Regions from separate parts of the Sphingobium salicis subsp. salicis genome, predicted to be linked through region 1. Evidence: riboswitches for the same ligand, from Rfam matches in the RefSeq annotation. Region 1 holds a riboswitch; the other holds the start of a gene.

Region 1 (4,607 bases):
CAGCGGCGGGCCGAAACCCAGCCAATGGGCAATCAGCCGGGCGATCACCACCATCTCCTCGCTGATGCCGCGCAGCGCGATCTGGTCCAGGATGCCGGCGTCGCGATCGGGCGCGACCAGCCGATCGACCGGCAACAGGCTGGCGAGCAGCGCCGCAATCCACAACATGCCGCCGCCGGTGCGGGCGAGCAGGGCGGCGTCGGGACCGACCGCAAAGGGGTAGAGGCTGGCGACCAGCAGCAGGAAGGCGACCGGCAGCCACAGCCCGGCCGAGCGCCAGGCCTGTCCCAGGTCGCGGGCGACGAGCAGGGCGATCAGTCGCATGACGCCTCCTGCGCCGGGTCCGGCACATGGGCGGCCATCTCGATCCGCACCGGATCGGTCAGCGGCAATGGCTGGTGCGAGGCAGCGACGACGATGCCGCCGGCCGCCAGATGGTCCGCCACCGCCGCGCCGAGCAGCGCGACCGACGCATCGTCCAGGCCGTTGGCCGGTTCGTCCAGCAGCCAGATATCCGCGCCGCTGGCAATCACGCGGGCGAGCATGGCGCGCTTGCGCTGGCCGGTGGAAAGCATGCGCACCGGCACGTCGCGCAAGGGGGCGAGCGCCATGGCGTGGAGCGCGCGGTCGAGCGCGGCCGCATCCGCCCGGTCGAGCCGTGCCCAGAAGCCGAGTGCGCGGTGGAGCGGCAATTCCATGTCGAGCGCCAGCCGCTCGTCGGCCAGCGCGACGCTGCCCTGGCGGTCGATCGTCCCGGCATGAATGGGCAGGAGTCCGGCACACTGGCGCAGCAGGCTCGACTTGCCGATGCCGTTGGCGCCGTGCAGCAAGGCACTGCCGCCGGCCGCCAGCATCAGGTCGACGCCGGCAAAGAGCAGGCGTCCGCCGCGCAGACAGGCCAGGCCCGACAGGCGCAGCGCCGCGCCGCTCATGGGGCGACCATATCCTCCAGCACATGCATGTCGATGTCCGACAGGCCGAAATGATGGCCGATTTCATGCACCACGACATGGGTGATGAGCGCTTCGAGCGGCACGCCGGTTTCGACCCATTCGTCGAGCAGCGGGCGGCGGAAAAGATGCACGGTCGGCGGCAGGTCGCCGGTCTGCGCCTCCTGCCCGAAGGGACGGCCGCTATAGAGGCCGGTCAGGCCGAACGGATCGTCAATCTCCATCTCCTTCAGGATATCGGCGTCGGCGAAATCCTCGACCAGCATCACGACATTGGAGAGATAGGAACGGAAGGGCTCGGGCAGGCGGCTCAGGGCCTCCAGCGCAAGTGTCTCGATTTCCTGTGGGGTAGGGGCGAAGCGGAACGATTGACCAGTGTCAGGCATGGCTGTCACATAGGCGAAAGAAATAACGCAGGATAGAGAAATGCTTGCCAGACTGAACGAAACGGAACGGGCGATCGCGCTGGCGGATTTGCCCGAATGGACGGCGGTCGCCGAACCGGACGGGATCGCGCGCAGCTTCACCTTTCCCGACTTTGTCGCCGCCTTCGGCTTCATGACGCGGGTGGCGCTGCTGGCGGAAAAGGCCGACCATCATCCCGAATGGTCGAACGTCTATAATCGGGTCGAAATCACGCTCACCACCCATGATGCCGGCGGCCTGTCGCAACGGGACATCGATCTGGCGAAGGGGATAGAGGCGCTGCTGCGCTGATGCTTGACGCGGCATCGCCCGGCCGATAATCGCCCCGGCAACATCAAGAGTCGGGCCAACGTCCGACACCAACCTGCTCCCCGAGCAAGGTGGTGCCTTTCGAAAGAGGGGGATGTGGCCGGACCGGCAATCCAACGGGACATGCAGCCACGACGACGTTGATCCGATGCTTGGTCAAACACCAGCAGACGGAAGCATGACGTGCCCATTTCCACACAGCAATTTGCCAGCGACAATTATGCCGGGGCCTGCCCCGAGGCGCTCGACGCGATGCTCGCGGCGAACAGCGGATCGGCGACGGCCTATGGCGAGGATGAATGGACGCAGCGCGCGGCGGACAATTTCCGCACCCTGTTCGGCGGCGATGCGGAGGTCTTCTTCGTCTTTAACGGCACGGCCGCCAATTCGCTGGCGCTCGCGGCGCTGTGCCAATCCTATCATAGCGTGATCTGTTCGGCGGCCGCCCATGTCGAGACCGACGAATGCGGCGCGCCCGAATTCTTCTCCAACGGGTCGAAGCTGCTCGCCGCGCCCTCGGCCGACGGCAAGCTGACGCCGGACGCGATCCGGCAGCTCGCGACCAGCCGGTCCGACATCCATTTCCCCAAGCCGCGCGTCGTCACCATCACCCAGCCGACCGAGACCGGCCTTGTCTACACTGTCGAGGAAGTGCGCGCGATTTCTGCCGTGTGCCGCGAACTGGGGCTGAAACTGCATATGGACGGCGCGCGCTTCGCCCATGCCTGCGCCAGCCTGGGCTGCGATCCGGCGGAAATCAGCTGGAAGGCGGGCGTCGACGTGCTCTGCTTTGGCGGCACCAAGAATGGCATGGCCGTGGGCGAGGCGGTGATCTTCTTCGATCGCGCGCTGGCGCAGGATTTCGACTATCGCTGCAAGCAGGCGGGGCAACTGGCGTCGAAGATGCGCTTCCTGTCGGCGCCCTGGATCGGCCTGCTGGAAAGCGGCGCCTGGTTGCGCAATGCCCGCCACGGCAATGATTGCGCGCGCCGGCTGGCGGTTGCGATCGCCGACCTGCCCGATGTCAGCCCGATCTTCCCGGTGGAGGCCAATGCGCTGTTCCTGACGGCCCCCGCGGAGGTGCTGGAAGCCCTGCGCGCGCGCGGCTGGCGTTTCTACACCTTCATCGGCGGCGGCGCGCGATTCATGTTCGCCTGGGATGCGCAGGTGGAGCGGGTCGACGAACTGGCCCGCGACATCAGGGAAGCCTGTCTGGCGGTCGCCGCCTGACCGGATGGCGCTAGTGCGGGCGAGGCGGCCTCAGGGTTCCTCGCCCTCGATCCGGGCGTCATAGCTGCTCAACGCGCTGATGACGTCCGGCATCTTTTCGTAGCGCTTGCGCAGCAAGGCCAGCTTCGCGTCGGTGCCGGAGCAGAGTTCGGCGACGCTTTCCTCGATATAGGCGCGCCGTTCCGCATCATAGGGTTCCTCGCCGCGGAAATGGTCGCAGCTGTCGCGGTCGACCATGAAGGCGGTGACTTCGCGCGGGAAGGGGGCGGGCTGGGCCGCATTGCTGGACGGCGGCAGGTCGAGCGAATTGGTCGGGCCGGGCGGGCCGACGGTGACGATCGGCGCCGGGCGCGAGGGCAGGACGGCGGGGGGAGCGGGCGGCGGCGGATCGGGCTGGACGACGGCGACGGCCACCTGCTGCGGTGCGCTGACCGGGGCGGCCTCAGCGCTGTCATCGGACGAGCCCTTGCAGCCGGTGACGAGCACCAGCGCCAGCATCATCGGAAACAGCTTCAAACGCCCCTTCACCCGATTTCCTCCCGCAGTCCGGCGATCAGATCCGCAACATGCGGCAAGCGCGACTCTTCCTCGTCGAGGATCGCCAGAAACGCCGCCCGCCTATAGTTGCGCAACGCCCCTTCGGGAAGACGGGTTGGGGCAGGAATTGCGGAAATTACGATATCCAGCAGGCGCTCCACCCCATGGAGCCTGCCCCACAGATAGTCATTCTCCCGATAGACCCGGCTGAAGAAGGCGCCAAAATTGTTGAATTCTATGCCTTTTAGCGTGGCGTTGGCGCCGCCGGCGCGGATGGCGGTGCAATCTTCGGGCGAAATCCGGTCGACCTTTATCGGATCATATTCATCGACTGCGTCACCCTGAAGCAACGGTAAGGTCGCGATGTCGGAGAAGGGGAAACCGAGATAGGCCAGCAACATGGTGCGGCGCCCCGCCTTGGGCAGGTTGGCGAGCGCCTCGGCCAGCAGCATGTCGGCTGCCTCGTCGCGGGCACGCAGGTCACGCGCCTGCGCCATCGCCTCCAGCGCGGCACCGGCGTCGGTCGGCACCTGCGCGGCGGCGGCGCGGACATGGTCATTGTAGAAATCATTGCCCTCGCATTCGGTGTAGAGGGCGAGCGCGCGATAGATGGCGTCGTGCATCGCCTGCACCGCTTCGCTGTCGGCATCGGCCTCCAACTCCAGCGTCTCGGCCAGCCGCCGCGCCAGGAAGCGCAGGCGGCGGATGCGGAAGGGGAGGTCATGGGTGCGGAAGAAGAGGACGGGCGCGGCGGCGGAGCCGGCATCCTCGGTCAACTGGTCGGCGCCGATCGCGCGCACCTGCTTCCAGATCGCCTGGCGATAGGCTTCGCGCATCATCGGCGCATCCTCGCCGCTCAACTGGAACAGACGCGCGGTCAGATCCTCGACGATGCCCGACAGTTTGAGATGGGCATAAGCGGGGAAGGCGAATCCGGCCGAGGCGGCGGCGCGCTGCTGCGCCTTGCCGCGCCAGGCCGACAGGCGCGCCGGCGTCGGCCGGTCGAGGAACAGCATGCGGCCGATCGCCCCCTCCACCTCCGCCTCGATGCCGGGGCGCAGCGCCTGGATGATCCGGCCCATGCGGCGGATGCGGGCGGAATGGCGGTCGATCGCCTCCAGATTGTCGCGGATCGGCTGCTCGCGTGGAATGTCA
Region 2 (4,607 bases), 300 kb from region 1:
CGGTGACGATGATCGGATCAGCCAGAACCGCCTCCCTGCAACGCGATGGCGGACTTTCGCCCGGCCGGGACAGGCTATATGATGACAGATGCCGCGCCCGGCAAGCAGGCGCGGGCCAGGAGGGGAAGCATCATGCGCGCACCGGAATCCTTCGTCATCATCGCCGTCATCCTGCTGCTATGGAACCTGATGGGGGTCGCCGCCTTCGTCATGCAATATGGCGCCGACCTCAGCGAACTCGCCAAGACCGATCCCGACACCGCCCGCGCCTTCGCCCAGATGCCCGGCTGGGCCTGGGCCGTCTATGCGGTGGCGGTGGGCGCTGGCACGCTGGGCGCGATCGCCCTGCTGCTGCGCCGCCGCGTCGCGGTGCCGCTGTTCCTGCTGTCGCTGCTCGCGGTGATCGTCCAATTCGGACACACGTTCCTTGGCACCGACCTGCTGGCGGTGAAGGGCGCGGGCGCGGCGATCTTCCCGGCCGTCATCGTCCTGATCGGCATCGGCCAGTGGCTCTACGCCCGCAGTCAGGCGGCCAAGGGCCTGCTGCGCTGATCGGCGCCGATCAGGCCGCGCTCTGCAATATCTCCTGGCCGATCATGTCCACGTCGAACGGCGCGGTCTGGTAGAGGTCGTTGATCCAGTTGCCGAACAGCAGATGGGCATGGCTGCGCCAGCGATTTTCCGGCGGCCGGGTCGGGTCGTCGTCGGGGAAATAATGGGCCGGCATCTGGCGGCCGCCGTCGCGCGCATATTCGTCGCCCAGGGTGCGCGTGTCATATTCGACATGGTTGAACATGTGCAGGAAGCCATGGCGCGGATCATGGACCAGGCAGGGGCCGGTCTCCGCGCTGTCGGCCAGCAGTTGCAGCCCGCGATCGAGCGGCAGCGATTCCCGCCGCACTTCCGACCAGCGCGACACGGGGATCGAGAAATCGTCGGAAAAGCCCCGCAGATAGGGTGAGGCCGGGGCATGGTTGCGATGGCGGAACACGCCGAACGCCTTGCGCTCCAGCGCGTGTTTCGGAACCCCGTGGAAATGATAAAGGGCCGCCTGCGCCGCCCAGCAGATGCTGAGCGAACGATGCACATGGGTCTGGGTCCAGTCGAAGATGGCGCGCAGTTCCTGCCAGTAGCTCACCTCCTCGAACGGCAGATGCTCGACCGGCGCGCCGGTGATCAGGAAGCCGTCGAAGCGTTCGTCGCGCACATCGGTCCAGGCGCGGTAGAAGGACTGCATATGATCGGCGGAGGTGTTGCGCGACACATGGTCGCTGACCCGCACCAGCGTCAGTTCCACCTGCAACGGCGAGGCGCCGAGCAGCCGCGCAAGCTGCGTCTCGGTATCGATCTTGTTGGGCATCAGGTTCAGCAGCGCGATCCGCAGCGGGCGGATATCCTGCCGCACCGCGTCGGCCTCGCCCATCACGGCAACGCCTTCGGCTTCCAAAGTGCGGCGGGCGGGCAGGTCGTCGGCAATCTTGATCGGCACGTCTCGTCAGTCCTTCCTGGCGGGGCGACGATCGGTGGCTGAGGTCCGCTTTGTTGCCGGATCGGCCACATCCTCCCGGATCGGGAGTGCCACCTTGCCCGGAACGGCAGGTTGGCGTTGGGCGTCGCCCCAACTCTTGATGCTGCACTATCCCTAGCGCGCGCCGGGCCATGTGGCAAGCCCGGCTATATATCGGCCAAGCCGGGCTTTACAGCTCGCCCCGCGCGCGGCGGATCTCGAACCACTTCCGCACATTCTCATTATGCTGCTGATAGGTGTCGGCAAAGATATGGCCGCCCTTCCCGTCCGCGACGAAATAGAGCGCATTCGTCTCCGCCGGGTGCAGCACCGCCAGGATCGACAGCCGACCCGGATTGGCGATCGGCCCCTTGGGCAGGCCAGCCATGGCATAGGTGTTGTAGTCGTTGACGTCGGCGATCTCGGACTTCTTGATCCGGCGGCCGAGCGGCTTGCCTTTGGTGATCGGATAGATAATCGTCGGATCGGCCTGCAGCATCATGTTCTTGCGCAGACGGTTGCTGTAGACGCCCGCGACCATCGGCCGCTCCTTGGCGATCGCGGTCTCCTTCTCGACGATCGAGGCGAGGATGATCGCCTCCTGGGGCGACTTGGCGATCGTGTTGGGCGCGCGTTCGGCCCAGAGCTTCGCCAGCGCCTTGTCCATCGCCGCCTGCATGCGCTTCAGCACGGCGGCGCGCGGCTCGCCCTTGTCGAAAGCATAGCTGTCGGGCAGCACGCTGCCCTCCTGCGGCACCGCGACATCGCCGGTCAGCTCGTCATTCGCCATCAGCCGTTCCTGCACCAGGATCGACGGCATGCCTTCGGGGATGGTGACCAGCCGGGTCAGCGTCTTGCCGCCCTGCAGGATCGACAATATCTCGCGGTTGCTGGCGCCCTTGGGCACCACGAACTCGCCGGCCTTGATCGGCTTGGCGCCGCCAAAGACCTTCGCGCGGGTCAGGAAGGCATCGGCCGAACGCACCGCGCCGGCCGATTTCAGCAGCACCGCGGCGTCGGACAGGGTCGATCCCTCCGGCACGACGATGCTGATATTCTGGGTGGCCGGCCCCGTCTCGGTCCAGCCATGGACGAAACGGAAACCGACAAAGGCGACAACGGCGAGGCCGATCAGAAGGATGATGCAGCCCAGTCGCCGCACCGGATTTGCGCCGGATCGTCTTGCCATCATCCCAACTGCCCGACCCAAATAATGCCCAACCGGCTATGGCTTACATGATCCTCCCCTTTTCAGGGGAGGATCAGGCGTATCAGATCGCCTTCATGATGAGCGAGGCGTTGGTGCCGCCGAAGCCGAACGAGTTGTTCAGCACCGCGCGCACCTTGCGTTCCTTGGCGACATGCGGGACCAGGTCCACGCCCTTGCAGCTTTCGCTCGGCTCGTCGAGGTTGAGCGTCGGCGGCACGATCTGGTCGCGCATGGCGAGGATGCAGAAGATGCTCTCCACCGCGCCCGCGCCGCCCAGCAGATGGCCGATCGCCGACTTGGTCGACGACATCGACATGCTGCCCAGATGATCGCCGAACAGACGCTTGACTGCGCCCAGTTCCAGCTCGTCGCCCAGCGGGGTCGAGGTGCCATGCGCGTTCACATAGTCGATATCTTCCAGCGACAGGCCCGAACGCTTGAGCGCCATCTGCATCGAACGGAAGCCGCCATTGCCCTCCGGATGGGGAGCGGTGACATGATAGGCGTCCCCGGTCAGGCCATAGCCGATGACTTCGGCATAGATTTTCGCGCCGCGCGCCTTGGCCCGCTCATATTCTTCCAGCACGACCACGCCCGCGCCTTCGCCCATGACGAAGCCGTCACGGTTGACGTCATAGGGACGCGACGCCTTTTCCGGCGTGTCGTTGAAGCCGGTCGAGAGCGCACGCGCCTGGGCGAAGCCGGCGATGCCGATCGGGCAGATCGCGCTTTCCGCGCCACCCGCCAGCATCACGTCAGCATCATCCATCGCGATCATGCGCGCAGCGTCGCCAATCGAGTGGGCGCCGGTCGAGCAGGCGGTGACGACGGCATGGTTCGGACCCATCAGACCGTATTTGATCGAGACCTGGCCGGAGATCAGGTTGATCAGACGACCATGGACGAAGTGCGGCGAAACGCGGTTGGGGCCCTTATTGGCCAGCACCAGCGATTCGCTTTCGATGCCCGGCAGGCCGCCGATGCCCGAACCGATCGAGCAGCCGGCGCGCAGGCGCTCTTCTTCCGACATGTTGTCCAGGCCCGCGTCGCGCAGCGCCTGGCTGGCGGCGGAAATGCCATAGACGATGAACGGATCGACCTGGCGCTGGATCTTGTGGTCGACGTCCAGCGAGGCGTCATAGCCATATTCATGATCCGCCGGCTTCACTTCGCAGGCGATGCGGCACTTGTAATCGGTGGCGTCGAAGCGGGTGATCGTCGCCGCGCCGGATTTCGACGCGATGATGTTCTTCCAGGTGGTTTCGACATCCCCGCCAAGCGGGCTTACCATGCCAAGGCCGGTTACGACGACGCGACGCATATGCTTGCTCCGAAATTCCAATTTTTGGTTCCGTGCCGCTCATCTAGGCGTTCCACACGCACTTGTGAACGGCAGGCCAGATACGAAAAGGCTCCCCAAGCTCCGGGATCACCGGACAGGAGGAGCCAATCCTTGTGCAAGGAGGGCGGCCCGCCACTGAGGGCAGGCCGCGAAGCCCTTAGGCCTTGCTGTCGATATAGTCGATCGCGTCCTTGACGGTGGCGATCTTCTCAGCCGCATCGTCCGGGATTTCGACGCCGAATTCTTCTTCGAACGCCATCACCAGTTCAACGATGTCCAGGCTGTCTGCGCCCAGATCGTCGATGAAGCTGGCGTCCTCGGTCACCTTCTCGGCTTCGACGCCCAGATGCTCGACGACGATTTTCTTTACGCGATCCGCGGTCTCACTCATGAGTGGTCCTTCTTACTGGGTATCGTTGGTGGTTCTGAATAACCGTTAAGGCATTGCCCTAGTGCCAAGCCCCGATAGAGGCAAGAGGGAAGCCCGCCAAGCCCCTAGATGGAGTGACAAGTGCGTTTCGGCAACAAAAAGGCCGAAAAAACCCGGA

The links. A riboswitch is a leader RNA that binds a small molecule or an ion and turns the genes downstream of it on or off. The one in region 1 is predicted to bind S-adenosylmethionine.
Region 2: it holds a riboswitch for S-adenosylmethionine, as region 1 does, so the genes downstream of both, VHN57_RS12005 (homoserine O-succinyltransferase) here and VHN57_RS13540 (threonine aldolase family protein) in region 1, are expected to answer to the same signal.

The regions. Positions count from the first base shown of each region.
Region 1 covers NZ_JAYRCS010000001.1:2,778,331-2,782,937, reverse strand. Annotated here, with positions in the region: gene VHN57_RS13560 (heme exporter protein CcmB) at 1-324, opposite strand, end outside; gene ccmA (heme ABC exporter ATP-binding protein CcmA) at 315-932, opposite strand; gene VHN57_RS13550 (metallopeptidase family protein) at 929-1,336, opposite strand; gene VHN57_RS13545 (4a-hydroxytetrahydrobiopterin dehydratase) at 1,377-1,667, shown strand; SAM-I-IV-variant riboswitch at 1,703-1,811, shown strand; gene VHN57_RS13540 (threonine aldolase family protein) at 1,869-2,915, shown strand; gene VHN57_RS13535 (hypothetical protein) at 2,946-3,443, opposite strand; gene VHN57_RS13530 (patatin-like protein) at 3,440-4,607, opposite strand, start outside.
Region 2 covers NZ_JAYRCS010000001.1:2,478,078-2,482,684, forward strand. Annotated here, with positions in the region: gene VHN57_RS11995 (2'-5' RNA ligase family protein) at 1-25, opposite strand, end outside; gene VHN57_RS12000 (sugar transporter) at 133-552, shown strand; gene VHN57_RS12005 (homoserine O-succinyltransferase) at 563-1,489, opposite strand; SAM-I-IV-variant riboswitch at 1,529-1,637, opposite strand; gene mltG (endolytic transglycosylase MltG) at 1,698-2,669, opposite strand; gene fabF (beta-ketoacyl-ACP synthase II) at 2,779-4,038, opposite strand; gene VHN57_RS12020 (acyl carrier protein) at 4,217-4,450, opposite strand.